One region of the Phycicoccus duodecadis genome, then DNA from elsewhere that is predicted to be linked to it. Evidence: predicted binding sites of a transcription regulator. Region 1 holds the regulator's gene; the other holds the start of a gene.
The links. The regulator LexA, encoded in region 1, represses DNA repair genes until DNA is damaged. The targets are predictions, from matches to a motif close to TCGAACANNTGTTCGA.
Positions count from the first base shown of each region.

Region 2: ATL31_RS17105 (HNH endonuclease signature motif containing protein) is a predicted target of LexA. The motif match lies at 5,297-5,312, and genes of this name have one in related genera.

Region 1 covers NZ_PJNE01000001.1:615,534-622,798, reverse strand. The annotation lists gene ATL31_RS02825 (RimK family alpha-L-glutamate ligase) at 1-1,007, opposite strand, end outside; gene ATL31_RS02820 (ATP-dependent zinc protease family protein) at 1,034-1,546, shown strand; gene ATL31_RS02815 (succinylglutamate desuccinylase/aspartoacylase family protein) at 1,546-2,511, shown strand; gene lexA (transcriptional repressor LexA) at 2,635-3,360, opposite strand; gene ATL31_RS02805 (LysM peptidoglycan-binding domain-containing protein) at 3,580-4,026, shown strand; gene ATL31_RS02800 (hypothetical protein) at 4,692-5,276, shown strand; gene ATL31_RS02795 (cobalamin-binding protein) at 5,300-6,151, shown strand; gene ATL31_RS16385 (hypothetical protein) at 6,186-6,353, opposite strand; gene nrdR (transcriptional regulator NrdR) at 6,834-7,265, shown strand, end outside.
Region 2 covers NZ_PJNE01000001.1:2,274,675-2,281,939, forward strand. The annotation lists gene ATL31_RS10650 (mannose-1-phosphate guanylyltransferase) at 1-505, opposite strand, end outside; gene ATL31_RS10655 (glycosyltransferase family 4 protein) at 594-1,763, shown strand; gene ATL31_RS10660 (2'-5' RNA ligase family protein) at 1,781-2,305, opposite strand; gene trpS (tryptophan--tRNA ligase) at 2,315-3,340, opposite strand; gene galK (galactokinase) at 3,383-4,549, shown strand; partial or broken gene ATL31_RS17185 (DUF6924 domain-containing protein) at 4,694-5,062, opposite strand; gene ATL31_RS17105 (HNH endonuclease signature motif containing protein) at 5,324-6,811, shown strand; gene ATL31_RS10685 (hypothetical protein) at 6,836-7,168, opposite strand; gene ATL31_RS16900 (hypothetical protein) at 7,212-7,265, opposite strand, start outside.

The sequences.
Region 1 (7,265 bases):
GTGATGTCACGCTCGCGCAGCCCCGACGCCGCCAGTGTCTTGCCCACCAGGTCCGACGCCTCGAGCACCGCGATCTCGGCCACGCCGTAGCCCGTCGAGACCGTCAGCCGCTGGCGCACGTCGATCTCGGGGAAGGCCACCTGGTTGTCGATGTAGTCGATGATCGCGCCGGCCACGTCGAGCTTGGTCGCGGTCTCGATGCCCTCCAGGCCGGGGGAGGAGTTGACCTCCATCACGAGCGGGCCCTCGGCGCCCTCGAGCATGTCGACGCCGGCCACCCGCAGGCCCATGATCTGGGCCGAGCGCACCGCCGCCTTCTCGAACTCGGGGTCGAGCTCGACCGGTTCGACCGACCCGCCCCGGTGCACGTTCGAGCGGAACTCGTCGCCCTTGGCCACGCGGCGCATCGCCGCCACCACGCGGTCGCCGACGACCAGCGCCCGGATGTCGCGCCCCTTGCTCTCGCTGACGAAGTGCTGGATGAGCACGTTCTGCCGGGTCGAGTGCAGCGTCTCGATGATCGCCTCGGCCACCTTGATCGTCGGCGCCAGGATCACCCCGATGCCCTGGGTGCCCTCGAGCAGCTTGATGACCACCGGCGCGCCGCCGACCCGCTCGATGGCCGCGATGACGTCGGCCCGGTCGCGCACGAACGTCGTCGGCGGCATCCCGATGTGGTGGCGCGACAGGATCTGGGTGGCGCGCAGCTTGTCCCGCGAGTTCGCGATGCCCCACGAGGTGCTCGGCGTGTAGACGTCCATCTGCTCGAACTGGCGCACCACCGCGGTGCCGAAGTACGTGACGGAGTTGCCGATCCGCGGCAGGATCGCGTCGTACGTCGAGAGGCGCTTGCCCCGGAACTGCAGGTCGGGCTCGTCCCCGGAGAGGTCGATGCCGAACCGTAGGGTGTTCAGCACCTTGACGGTGTGGCCCCGGTCGGCGGCGGCGGTGCGCAGGCGCTGCGTACTGTACGAGCGAGGTGCGCGGGAGAGGATCGCGAGCTTCATGGCTTCCTGAACGGAGAGGACGGACGGTGTCGGACGGTCGTGCGGGCCCGGGCGCTGCAGCCTCGACCGACAGTCTTGCCTACACCCTCGCCGGGTGGCGCGAGTGGGTCAGCCTCCCGTCCGCGGGGGTCCCGTGGGTCAAGGCCAAGCTCGACACCGGCGCCCGCTCGTCCTCCGTGCACGCCTTCGACCTCGAGGAGCTCGAGCGCGACGGCGAGCGCTGGGTGCGCTTCACCATCCGCCCGTGGCAGCGCTCCGACGACGACGCCGTGGTGGTCGAGCGCCCGGTCCTCGACGTCCGCGACGTGCGCTCGTCCTCCGGCCACACCGAGCAGCGCCTCGTCGTCGCCCTGGACCTGACCCTGATGGGCCGCACCGTCAGCGCCGAGATGACGCTCGCCAACCGCGACGAGATGGGCTTCCGGATGCTCGTCGGCCGCGAGGCGCTGCGCCAGGGGTACGCCGTCGACCCCGGCCGTTCCTACCTCGGGGGCCGCCCGCCGCTGCGCCTGCGCCGGCGCAACCGGGGGGCCGGCTGATGGCCCGGGCGCTGCGGCCCTCGTTCGAGATCGGCAGCGTGCGGGTGCGGGCCGGGCGCGCCCAGTCGCTGGCGCTGCCCATCACCCGCCTGGTCACCGGCGCCGACGTCGACCTGCCCATCCGCGTCGTCCACGGCCGTGAGGAGGGCCCCACGGTGTGGGTCGACGCCGCCATCCACGGCGACGAGGCCGTGGGCGTCGAGGTGGTCCGCCAGGTGCTGGCCGCCCTCGACCCGAAGACGTTGCGCGGCACCCTGATCGCCGTGCCGATCGTGAACGTGCTGGGGTTCATGAACGGCAGCCGCTACCTGCCCGACCGGCGCGACCTGAACCGCTCGTTCCCCGGGGCGCCCCGCGGCTCGCTGGCGGGCCGCATCGCGCACCTGTTCATGACCCAGGTCGTCGACCAGTGCGAGGTGGGCATCGACCTGCACACCGGCTCCGACCGGCGCACCAACCTCCCGCAGATCCGCGCCGACCTCGAGGACGCGCGGACCCGCGAGCTGGCCGCCGCCTTCGCCGCGCCGGTGATGCTGCACGCCAAGGTGCGCGACGGCTCGCTGCGCCACGCCGCCCGCGAGCACGGGGCCACGGTGCTGCTCTACGAGGCGGGGGAGGCCTGGCGGATGGATGCCTGGGCCGTCGAGGCCGGGGTGCTGGGGGTGCGCCGGGTGCTGGCCGCGCTCGGGATGACCGAGCCCGTGGCCGAGGACCCGCCGGCCGCCTCCGAGGTCTCGTGGCGCAGCGGCTGGGTGCGGGCCCGCGGCACCGGGATGCTCCACCTCGAGGCCGGCCTCGGCCAGCGCGTCGAGGAGGGTCAGCGCCTCGGCGGCCTGTTCGACTCCTTCGGCAAGCGCGTGCGGCTGGTGCACGCCAACCGGGCCGGCGTCGTCATCGGGCGCACCGAGGCTCCGCTGGTGACCTCGGGCGACGCGGTCGTGCACATCGCCGAGGTCGAGGCCTGACCCGAGCCGGCCCGGCCCCGGTCATCCTGCTCCACTCCGGTCACCCCGATCCGCACCGGTCCCAGGTGACCGCTGCACCGCAGCCTGGCCGGTGCGCCACGGGCTCACCGGCCAGGCAGCGGCTCAGACGCGCCGCAGCACCGCGGTGACCTTGCCGAGGATGGTCGCGTGGTCGCCGTCGATGGGGTCGAAGGCCTGGTTGTGCGGCATCAGCCACACCTTGCCGTCCTTGCGCTTGAACGTCTTGACGGTGGCCTCGTTGTCGAGCATGGCCGCCACGATGTCGCCGTTGTCGGCGTTGGGCTGCTGGCGCACGACCACCCAGTCGCCGTCGCAGATGGCGGCGTCGATCATCGAGTCGCCGACCACCTTCAGCAGGAACAGCGAGCCCTCGCCCACGATCTGCCGGGGCAGCGGGAAGACGTCGTCGACGACCTCCTCGGCCGTGATCGGCACACCGGCGGCGATGCGGCCGAGCACCGGCACGTAGGTGGCCTCGGGGCGGTCGTCGTGGATGCCGGTGACGTCGACGTCGTCGTGCTCGACCTCGGCGCTGCGCCGGTAGCCGCCCTCGTCGGCGGTGTCGGGGGAGAGGACCTCGATGGCACGCGGCCGGTTGGGGTCGCGGCGCAGGTAGCCCTTGCGCTCGAGCGCGGACAGCTGGTGCGCGACCGAGCTGGGGGAGGTGAGCCCGACGGCCTCGCCGATCTCGCGCATGCTCGGCGGGTAGCCGCGACGGTCGATGGCGTTGCGGATCACCTCGAGGACCTTGCGCTGGCGGTGCGTGAGCTCCCCGCCGTCGCCCCGGTCGGGCATCTCGTGGATGTCGGCGTTCCTCGGACGTGCCATCTCGACCCTTTCGCTGCGTCCGGGGCCCCAGGAGCGCCCGGATCGGGGTGTTATCGCAGGTCAGCCGGCTTGTCGGTGCTCATGTGCAGGCTGGTGCGCATGAGAACAGCCTACGCGGTTCGTACAGGGGATTCAAACATTCTTACGACGCGTGTCTTGAACCGGTCGAACATCCGTGCTACAACTCGTACAGACGTTCTATCGAACAACGGTTCGACGGTGGCACTGGCCGCTGGGATGGAGGACATGATGAGTGCGATCGCCTGGGAGCCCACCGAGGGCTTCGTCCACCCGCTGCCGCAGGGGCCCCGGCTCGTCGTCGTGCGGGGCGGCGCCGGTCCTGCTGCCGGCGTGTCCGAGGGCGGCGTGTCCGAGGGCGGCGTGTCCGAGGGCTTGCGCCTCACGGCCCGCGGCCGTCTCGCCCTGCTCGTGCTGGCCGCGCTCGTGGTGGCCGCCGTCCTGGGTTTCGGGGGCGTCGGCGATGCCGGCGCCGTCACCGCTGAGCACGCGGTCACCGTCGGCGCCGGGCAGACCCTGTCCGAGGTCGCCGCGGCCGAGCTCCCGGGCCTGTCCGTCAGCCAGGGCGTCCTCGCCATCCAGCTGGCCAACAGGCTGAGCACGGCCCAGGTCAGCGCCGGCCAGCGGCTCGTCATCCCCCGCGGCTGACCCGCCGGCGTCGGGCTGGCAGCCCCGTCGGCCCCCCTCGTCCGAGTCCCTCGACCCGACTCAGGACGCCGAAGGGCGTCACCTCCGTGCAGGAGGGGTGACGCCCTTCGTGCTGTCCGTGGCGGCCTCCGCCGACCTGTCCCTTTGCTGCCACACCCTGCCCCCATCGACCGAACGGCCGAGGGGGGATGGCCCGTCCTGTCGGAGTCCGGCGCTGGACGACCGAGAGGGCGTGCTCAGCGCTGTCCACCGCGCGGGCGCGCCACGAAACTCCCTACATGCAGCCCCGCCGGCGGAGCACCTACCGCGCCACGCACCACCCGGTCGTCCACTGTGGCGGCTCGGGCCGGTGGCTGTGGACGTGTGGGTGCGGAGCCCGGGGTATCGCATCCTCCGGAGGCTGGCACCACGCGTTTACGGCAGCGCTCGTGCACCAGAGCCTGAGTCCGGGGGAGTAGGCGTGCGGCCCGGGGGCAACAGAGGGTCCCCGGGTCGCACGCCTCGTCCCCGTCCACACTCGCCGGACGGGGGCGACGCATCGCAGGGGCGCGGGCCCACCCTGGCTGGGGGTGGCGGGCTCGCGCAGCGTCATGCCCGGGAACAGAAGTCTCGACGGCGTCGTTCTGCAGTGGTGTAATGAAGTAATCACTGCAAAGGAGAACGACATGCGCCCAGGACACCGACCCGACGACGACACCCGCGAGCACGGCGCCGGCCGCCCCGGCCGGGGCCGTCGCGGCGGCTGGCAGCAGGGCGACCTGCCGCCGGCCGACGACGCCCCGGACTGGTTCGCCGGCCGCCTGCCTGACGGCTGGTTCGACGCGCTCGACGTCACCGTCGACCGCGAGGAGATCGTGGTCGTCGGCACCCTCTCGGGGGTGCCGCACGACACGGCGCCCGGCGAGGTCGAGGGCCGCATCTCGCGCTTCCGGGCCGACACCCGGGAGCAGCGGATGGCGGTCGCCCAGGAGGCCCAGGCGCGCTACGGCCGCACGGTGTCCTGGGGTGCCCGCGTGGGCGAGCACACCGCCCTGTTCACCCACCTCGCCGTGCCGGTGATGACGCGCCTGCGCCAGCCCGAGCGCGCGGTGCTCGACACCCTCGTCGACGCCGGCGTGGCCCGCTCCCGCAGCGACGCCCTGGCGTGGTCGGTCAAGCTGGTCGGCCAGCACGCCGAGGCCTGGCTCGGAGAGCTGCGCGAGGCCATGACGCACGTCGACGACCTGCGCGCCCGCGGCCCGCAGCTCTGAGACCCGGCCCCTAGGGTCGGGGGATGCGCGTCGTCAGTCTCATCCCGTCGGCCACCGAGATCCTGTTCGCGGTGGGCGCGGGCGACGAGGTGGTGGGCGTGACCTTCGAGTGCGACCACCCGGCGCAGGCGCGAGGCCGCCGGATCGTCTCGACGACGACCCTGGCCGAGGGGCTCTCGCCGCGCGAGATCGACGACGCGGTGGCCGCGGCCGTCGCGGCGGGGGAGGACCTCTACCGGCTGGATGCCGGGGCCCTGGCCGGGCTGGACGCCGACCTGGTGGTCACGCAGGACCTGTGCGCGGTGTGCGCCCTTGACGCCGCGACCGTCGACGAGGCGCTGGCCCATCTCAGCTGCCGCGCCGAGGTGCTCACCGTCGACCCGCACGACCTCGAGGGCGTGTTCGCCTCGGTGCTGAGGATCGGCGCCGCCGTGGGGTGCGAAGCCGAGGCGCAGGCGCTCGTGGCGCGCTGCCGCGACCGGCTGGCGGCCGTCGAGCGGTCGGTGGCGGGGCGTCCGCGTCCGCGGGTGGTCGTGCTGGAGTGGACCGACCCGCCCTACGCGCCGGGGCACTGGATCCCCGAGATGGTCGCGCTGGCCGGCGGCGAGTGCGTGCTCGGGACGGCCGGCGAGCGGTCGGGCCGGGTCACCTGGGACGACGTGGCGGCCGCGCGGCCCGACGTCGTGGTGGTGGCGCCGTGCGGCTACGACCGCGCCGGGGCGCAGGAGCAGGCGGACGCCCTCGTCGCCGCGGGGCTGCTGCCGGCGGCGGTACGGGTGCACGCGGTCGACGCGAACGGGGAGTGGGCCCGGCCCGGGCCGCGGCTGGTCGACGGGGTGGAGGAGCTGGCGCGAGTGCTGCATCCCCCGGCCTGAGCGACCCGGCGGGGTCCGGCGGGTCGAGGTGCGGTCAGTGGTGCCGCTTGCAGCGGCGCGGGCCGTGGCCGTCGATGCCGAGGCGGGCGGGCAGGGACGACAGGGCGGCGAACCCGACGACGACGGCGTCGAGGATGGGGGAGGCGGCGTCGTCGCCCGCGCTGCCGCGGCGGGCGGTCGCGCACTCGGTATAGCGCCCCATGGGGCCTTCCAGGTGGTACCTCATGACCCGAGCTCTCCCTGATCAGCGTCGGTGGATCTGCGTACTCCTCCACGGTGACAAGGAGCGCGGCCGCCCCGCAGGGCTTCCTGAGAGAGCCTGGCCGAACGGGCGACGACACGACCGAACGGCTGATGGCTGCCCGGCATCCTTCCGCGCGCTCGACCCCTAGATGTGGTGCCTCTCCCGTCACATCAGCCCCAGCAGTAGTACCCCGACACGCCGCCGGCAGCGACACGCCGCACCCCTGCACCCCCTCTGACCTGCGCAAACAGCCGTTCGGACGATTCTTGGCCCCGCCTGCTTGCGTCGCCGGTCACACCGGGGGCATGATGAGCACAACATCTAGTGGTTACACCGCTGTAGTTCGTCCACATGTTGTGAACAGGAAACACCGGTCGTCCACAGGTTGTTCACACCACAGTCCACCGTTCCATCCACAGGGGAGGGAGTCCCAGCGCCATGCACTGCCCGTTCTGCCGCCACACCGACTCCCGCGTGATGGACTCGCGCACCACCGACGACGGCTCGTCCATCCGCCGCCGCCGGCAGTGCCCCGAGTGCGGTCGGCGCTTCACCACCGTCGAGACGGCCAGCCTGAGCGTGGTCAAGCGCTCCGGCGCCACCGAGCCGTTCAGCCGGGCCAAGGTCCTCGTCGGCGTCCGCAAGGCCTGCCAGGGCCGCCCGGTCACCGAGGACGACCTCGCCCTCCTCGCCCAGAAGGTCGAGGAGACCATCCGCAGCGCCGGCTCCGCCGAGATCGACGCCCACGAGGTCGGCCTCGCCGTCCTCGAGCCGTTGCGCGAGCTCGACGAGGTGGCGTACCTGCGCTTCGCGAGCGTCTACCAGGCCTTCGACTCCCTCGACGACTTCGAGTCGGCCATCACCCTCCTG
Region 2 (7,265 bases), 1.7 Mb from region 1:
GGAAGCCGGTCAGCGCGTCACCGGCGCGGATGTAGCCGAAGCCGGTCGCCGGATGCGTGGGCTCGACGCCGAGGGTGACGAGGTGGCCGTCGCGCGCGACCTCGACGGCCTCGCGCACGGCGGTGCGGAAGGTCTCGGCGTCCGGGATGACGTGGTCGGCGGCGAAGGACCCGATGACGGCGCCGGGGTCGGCGCGCTCGACGACCGCGGCGGCCAGCCCGATGGCGGCCATCGAGTCGCGGGGGGCGGGCTCGGCCAGGACGCGGTCGGCGCCGAGCTGCGGCAGCTGCTCCGCCACGGCCTCGGCGTGGGAGGCGCCCGTGACGACGACGACCCGGTCGCCGGTGAGCGGCGTCAGGCGGTCGACGGTGCCCTGCAGCAGGGTGCGCCCGCTGCCGGTGAGGTCGAGGAGGAACTTGGGCCGGGCGGCGCGGCTCAGCGGCCACAGCCGGGTACCCGCTCCCCCGGCCGGCACGACCCCCCAGAACCCGTCGACCTCCGGCATGGCTGCGAGGGTAGCCGGTCACCCGGGCTTCATCCGACACCCATCCGCCCGTCGTGCTCCGGTCGCCCGGCCCGGCCAGCCTCGGAGCGTGCGCATCGCCGTCGTCACCGAGTCCTTCCTGCCGACGCTCAACGGCGTCACCACCAGCGCCTGCCGGGTGGTCGAGTGCCTGGCCGCCGACGGTCACGACGTCGTCGTGGTCTGCCCGGGGCCGGCGCCCGCCGAGCACGCCGGCGTGCCGGTGGTCGCCGTCCCCTCGGTGTCGGTGCGGGCCTTCCCGCTCGGCGTCCCGACCCGGGCGGTGCGCGACGTCCTCACCGACTTCGCCCCCGATGTGGTGCACGTCGCCTCCCCCTTCGTGCTGGGGGCCCGGGCGCTGTCGCTGGCCGACCAGCTCGGCATCCCGGCGGTCGCGGTGTACCAGACCGACATGCCGAGCTACCTCGCGCAGCACGGCCCCGGCGCCGTCGGGGCCGGAGCAGCGGGCGCGGCCTGGCGCTGGATCCGCCGCGTGCACGGGCTCGCCACGCTGACCCTGGCGCCGTCGACCCCGACCCTGGCCGAGCTGGCCGCCCACGGGGTGCGCGACACGGCACGGTGGGGCCGGGGCGTCGACACCACGCTCTACCACCCGTCCCGGCGGCTCGGGGTGGGTGCGCTGCGGGCCGGCCTGGCCCCCGACGGCGAGGTCCTGGTGGGGTACGTCGGCCGGCTCGCCCCCGAGAAGGAGCTGTGGCGCCTCGAGGACGTGGCCCGCATCCCGCGGACGCGCCTGGTCGTCGTGGGCGACGGACCCGCCCGGGTGCGCACGGGCATGCGGCTGGCCGAGGCGGTGGCCTCGATGCCGGGCCGGCCCAACCGGCCCCCGGTACTGCTGGGGCAGCGCAGCGGCGAGGCGCTGGCCGACGCCTACGCCGCGCTCGACGTGTTCGTCCACCCCGGGACCCGCGAGACCTTCGGGCAGACCCTCCAGGAGGCCGCGGCCGGCGGGCTGCCGGTGGTCGCACCGGCTCGCGGCGGGCCGCTCGACCTCGTGCAGCACGACCGGACCGGGCTGCTCTTCGACCCCGACGTCCCGGGCGACCTCGCCGACCGGGTACGCGCCCTGGTCGCCGACCCCGAGCGGCGGGCGCTGCTGGGGATGGCGGGGCGCGTCGCGGTCGAGGGGCGCACCTGGCCGGGGGTGGTCGACGAGCTGGTCGACCACTACCGGGCGGCGATGGCGATGCACGCCGAGCGGCCGGTGCGGGCGGCCTGACGCCCCCGCGGCGGCCCTCAGCCCGCGGGCGTCCCCTCGAGGTCGAACGAGCGCAGGACGCGCCAGACCCCGTCGGGGTCGTGCTGGTAGAGCTCGACGCTGGTGACCGGGAACTCGCAGCGGAAGTCGGCCATCCCCTCGAAGGCGCGGTCGAGCTCGGGCTCTCCGAGGTGGTGCGCGATCGTCACATGGGGGTGGTACGGGAACTCGAGCACCCGCTCGACCGGCCCCGACCGCACGGCCTGCTCGAGCTGCTCGCAGGGGGCGATGCCGCTCGAGACCTGCACGAAGACCACCGGCGACACCGGCCGGAAGGTGCCGGTGCCGGCGAGCACCATCTCGAAGGGCGCGACCTCGGCGCACACCCGCTGCAGGTGGGCCGCGAACGGCTCGAGGTCGTCGGGGTCCACCGGCGTGGGCGGCAGCAGCGTGACGTGCGGCGGGATCGCCGAGGCCATCGGGTCGCCGAACTCCTCACGGGCCGACTGCAGCTGCTCCCCCCAGGGCTGAGGGACGGTGACGGCGACTCCGTGGAGCGGCATGGGTCCCCCTCAGCGGGCGGCCGGCAGCAGGCCGACGGCGTCGCGGACCCGGGACATCGTCGCCGCCGCGACCTCGGCGGCCCGCTCGGCGCCCCGGGCGAGGATGCGGTCGAGCTCGGCGGGGTCGTCGAGCAGCTCGGCCATCCGGGTCCGGAACGGCGTGACGGCGTCGACGACGACCTCGGCGACCGCCTTCTTGAGGTCGCCGTAGCCGCGACCCGCGAACTCGGCCTCGACCTGGGCGATCGGGGTGCCGGACAGGACGGAGTGGATGACCAGCAGGTTCGAGACGCCGGCCTTGGCCTCGGGGTCGTAGCGGACCTCGGCGTCAGTGTCGGTGACGGCCGAGCGGATCTTCTTGGCGATGCGGCCCGGCTCGTCGCTCAGCAGGACCAGGCCCTTGTCGGACGAGATGGACCCGCTCATCTTCGACGTGGGGTCCTGCAGGTCCATGATCCTGGCCGACTCCTTGAGGATGTACGGCTCGGGCACGGTCAGCACCTCGCCGAAGCGGGCGTTCATCCGCTCCGCCAGGTCGCGGGTGATCTCGAGGTGCTGGCGCTGGTCCTCGCCCACCGGCACGAAGGCGGCGTCGTAGAGGAGGATGTCGGCGGCCATGAGCACCGGGTAGGTGAAGAGGCCGACGTTGGCGTTGTGACCCTTGCTGGTCTTGTCCTTGTACTGCGTCATCCGGTTCATCTCGCCCATGGCCGTCTGGCACGCCAGGACCCAGGCGAGCTCGGCGTGCTCCTGCACGTGGCTCTGGCAGAAGACGGCCGAGACCTCGGGGTCGACCCCGCCGGCGATGAACTGGGCCGCGGTGACGCGGGTGCGGCGGCGCAGGACCTCGGGGTCGGTGGGCACGGTCAGCGCGTGCAGATCGGCCACGAAGTAGTAGGCGTCGAACTCGGCCTGGAGGCCCACCCAGTTGACCAGCGCCCCGAGGTAGTTGCCGAGGTGGAGCGAGTCGCTCGTCGGCTGCATCCCGGACAGGATGCGAGGGCGTACGCCATCGGGGGTGGGGTGAGCGGGCATGGCCTCCATTGTGCCCTGCCCGACGTCCCTAGACTCACCGGCATGACGAGCCCCGAGCAGACCCACCGCGACGTCTTCGGCGGGCCCCCGGACGGCGTCTGGTCGGCGCCCGGGCGGGTCAACCTCATCGGCGAGCACACCGACTACAACGCGGGGCTGGTCCTGCCGATCGCCCTGCGGCAGCGCACGACCGCCGCCTGCACGGCCCGCGACGACGACCTGCTGCGGATGCACTCGGCCCAGGGCGACGGGGGTCCCGAGGTGGTCGAGGTGCGCATCGGGGACGTGGTGGCGGGGTCCCCCAAGGGCTGGACGGCGTACGTGGCGGGCGTCCTCTGGGCCCTGCGCGAGGACGGGTTCGCGGTGCGCGGGATGGACGTCAGCGTCGACAGCGAGGTGCCGGTGGGCGCGGGCCTGTCGAGCTCGGCGGCGCTGGAGTGCGCGGTCGGGGCCGCGGCCAGCGACCTGTTCGGGCTCGGTCTGCTGGCGGACGCCGAGGGGCGGGCTCGGCTGGCGGCCGCGTGCGTGCGGGCCGAGAACGAGGTGGCCGGGGCGGCGACGGGCGGGATGGACCAGTCGGCCGCGCTGTTGTGCGGGGAGGGCGCGGCCCTGCTGCTCGACTGCCGCGACGGCGCGACCGAGCAGGTGCCCTTCGACCTCGCGGCGGTCGACCACGTCCTGCTGGTCACCGACACCCGTGCCACGCACGCCCTCAACGACGGCCAGTACGAGAGCCGGCGGCGGGCGTGCGAGGCGGCGGCGGCGGCGCTGGGCGTCGCGTCGCTGCGCGAGGTGCCGGTCGAGGGGCTGGATGCCGCGCTGGCCCGGCTGGGCGACGACGAGCAGCGCCGGCGGACCCGTCACGTGGTCACCGAGATCGCCCGGGTGCGCGAGACGGTGGCGGCGCTGCGGGCCGGCGACCTCGGCGAGGTGGGGCGGCTCTTCCTCGCCTCGCACGCCTCGCTGCGCGACGACTACGAGGTCAGCTGCGCCGAGCTCGACGTGTCGGTGGATGCGGCGGTGGGGGCGGGCGCCCTGGGCGCGCGGATGACCGGCGGCGGGTTCGGCGGGTCGTCCATCGCCCTGCTGCCGGCGGGCTCGGTGGAGGTGGCGCGCGACGCCATCGCGGCGGCCTTCGCCGCGCGGGGGTGGCGCGAGCCGCGGTCGTTCGCGGTCACGGCCGGGCCGCCCGCCGCGCGCGACGCCTGAGGTCGGGGCGGCCGGGCCGGCGCGCAGGTGGCCGACCGGTCTCCCGGCCGGCGGCGGGTCAGGCGCTCGGCTCGGCACGGTGGGTCAGGCGGTCGGGATCCCGCGGAAGACGCCGTCGCCGCCGGTGGCGTCCGCGAACTCCTCCTAGCCCATGTTGGCCAGGTTGAGGTTGTTGTCGACCGACCACAGCTCCGCCGCCACGCAGCGGAACGGCGGACGGGCGTCGTCACCGAGGTCGACGACGAGGACCGGGTGGTCCGGGCCGACGGCCTGCTCGTCCGCGACGAAGAGCACCGCCGCGTCGGAGCCGCCGTCGCGCACGGCCTCGCGCAGGTCCTGTCAGGAGGCGTCGGCCTGGTCGGGGTCGTCGACCACCGTGACGTAGGCGCGGAACCCGTCGGCGTTCTCCTCGGCCACGGCGTCGCGGAGGGCGGCCCATCCGTCGTCGTCGCGGAACGCGGTCCGCACGAGGAGCGAGTCGTCGGTGGTCGGGAGCGTCGCCATGCGCGTCATCCCACCACGCGGGGCTTGCCCTCCGGGGGTCCGATGCGGTCCTGGTTCGGCGTCCGCCCTCGGCCGTGATGCGTCCTGGGGGCCCTCGACGCGGGTGGCCGGCAGCGTCCGGCGAGCTCCGCCATGGCGGTGCCGACGCCGTCGACCCGGGATGGGACGTGCGGGCCCTCTGTGGCGAATGCGCCTCTGGTGATGCGGAACTCGTCTCAGCCAACCGGTGGATGTCCTGGACTGTCGGACGTCTGTTCGATACTATGGAGCATGACCAGGGGGACGGTGGGGATCGCGGAGCGACGCTCCGCGATCGCCGCTGCCCGCGCCGCGATCGGCAGTCTGGGTGAGGTGCTGGCGACCGCGTCCGCGGAGGACCTCGCGGCCCTGATGGGTGAGCTCGACGCCGTCGTGGCGTCCGCGTCGGCCGCACGGGTCGAGGTGGTCGTGGAGGCGACCCGACGGGGTGAGTGCACCGGCTCGGGAGTGCACGCGTGGGTGCGCGAGCACGCGCCGTCGCTGCGTCAGGGCGGGGCCGCCGCGGTCGCCCGGGTCGCGCAGGAGGTCACCGCGCGCGACACCGGCCTCGAACGCCGTGACCCCGACGCGGCCTCCCCGGTCGGCATCGTCTGGTCCGCGGTGCGTGCGGGCACCCTCGAGGCCGGCACGGGGTGCGCGGTCCTCCGCGAGGCCGCCCGCCTCGAACCCCTGCTGCGGCCCGACGCGGTGTCGACCGTGGTCGAGGGCTTGGTCGACCTGGCCGCCGCGTGGGGCCCGGCGATGATGCGCCGCCTGCGGCCGCGGCTGGTCGCCGAGCACGGCCACCACGGCGCGTTCGACCAGCTCCACGACACGCTGGCCGCGGCTGCGAGGCTGTCCTCGCCGCGCATCGAGTCCGGGGACCTGACCGAGTACCAGCTGTGGATGACCCCCGCACAGGCCGCCACCCTCGAAGCCGCCATCGGCCCCCTCTCCGCACCCCAACCGAACGACGAGACCGGGGAACGGGACCTGCGCCCCGCCGGGCAACGCCGCGTCGAAGCCCTCACCACTATCTGTAGCGATGCCAGCGCCCAGGCCGCCGACCAGGCCGGGGACCCCTCCACCCACGGGGCAGTCCTGCACGTCAGCATCGACCTCACCGACCTCGAGCACCGCACCGGCGCCGCCGAGGTCCTCGGCTCGACCGCCGACGGCACCCTGCTCCCACCCGAGACCCTGCGCCGCCTCGCCTGCGACGCCGCCCTGGTCCCCTACGTCCTCGGCACCCACGGCGAGACCCTCGACGTCGGCCGGGTCGCCCGCCTCTTCACCCGCCCCCAACGCCGCCTCCTGCGCCGCCGCGACCGCGGCTGCACCTACCCCGGCTGCACCACACCCCCGGACTGGGCCCGCGCCCACCACATCCGCCACTGGGCCGACGACGGCCCCACCGACACGACCAACGCCGCCCTCCTCTGCCCACGCCACCACACCCACGTCCACCACAAGCGCTTCTGGGCCCACGTCCGAGACACCCCCGACCACCACGGCCGCTACGTCACCTGGGACCTCACCCCCGGCTCCTACGACCACCACCTCGCCCTCCTCCGCGCGGCGCAACCACCCACCCGCCCCGCCACCCAGCTCCTGCATGCCCTCATCGGCCCCCTCGCACCCGAACCCGACACCCCGGAGTGGTCCACCCACGACGATCCCTGGTGGGACGACCCGATGCCCGAGCGAACCTGCCACGACGACGCAAAGCCGGCCGCCTGACCCCCCGCTCATGCCGATGTGCGGTCACTCGACGATGTTGTCCACATTGACGTAGTAGACCCGCTCCAGCCCGTTGGCGATCTCCTCCGCGGAGGAGTACCGCCGCGGGTCGTTGAGGAGTGGCTCGGCCTCTTCGATGTCGGCGTCTCTCGTGTCTGGGTCGTCCCAACGACCGACCCGGATTCTGATCTCGCCCGTCCGCGCCAGTGCGACAAGCGATGCTGCGAGGACGTCTACGCCGGGGCTCCCGGCGGCGATCAAGCCATCAGTCCGGCATGCGTCTGCGATCTCCCACAGGGGGATGTCATCCTCCAGGCCGAGTTCGAGGATCTCCCGCCGAAGTGCGTCGTCATTCACGCCCAGAGGATGGCATAGCAGCGCACGCTCATGCCGCTGGGCGTCAGTGGTACTCGGCAACGACCTCGATGCGCCCCACGATGTTCTGGTTGAGCTC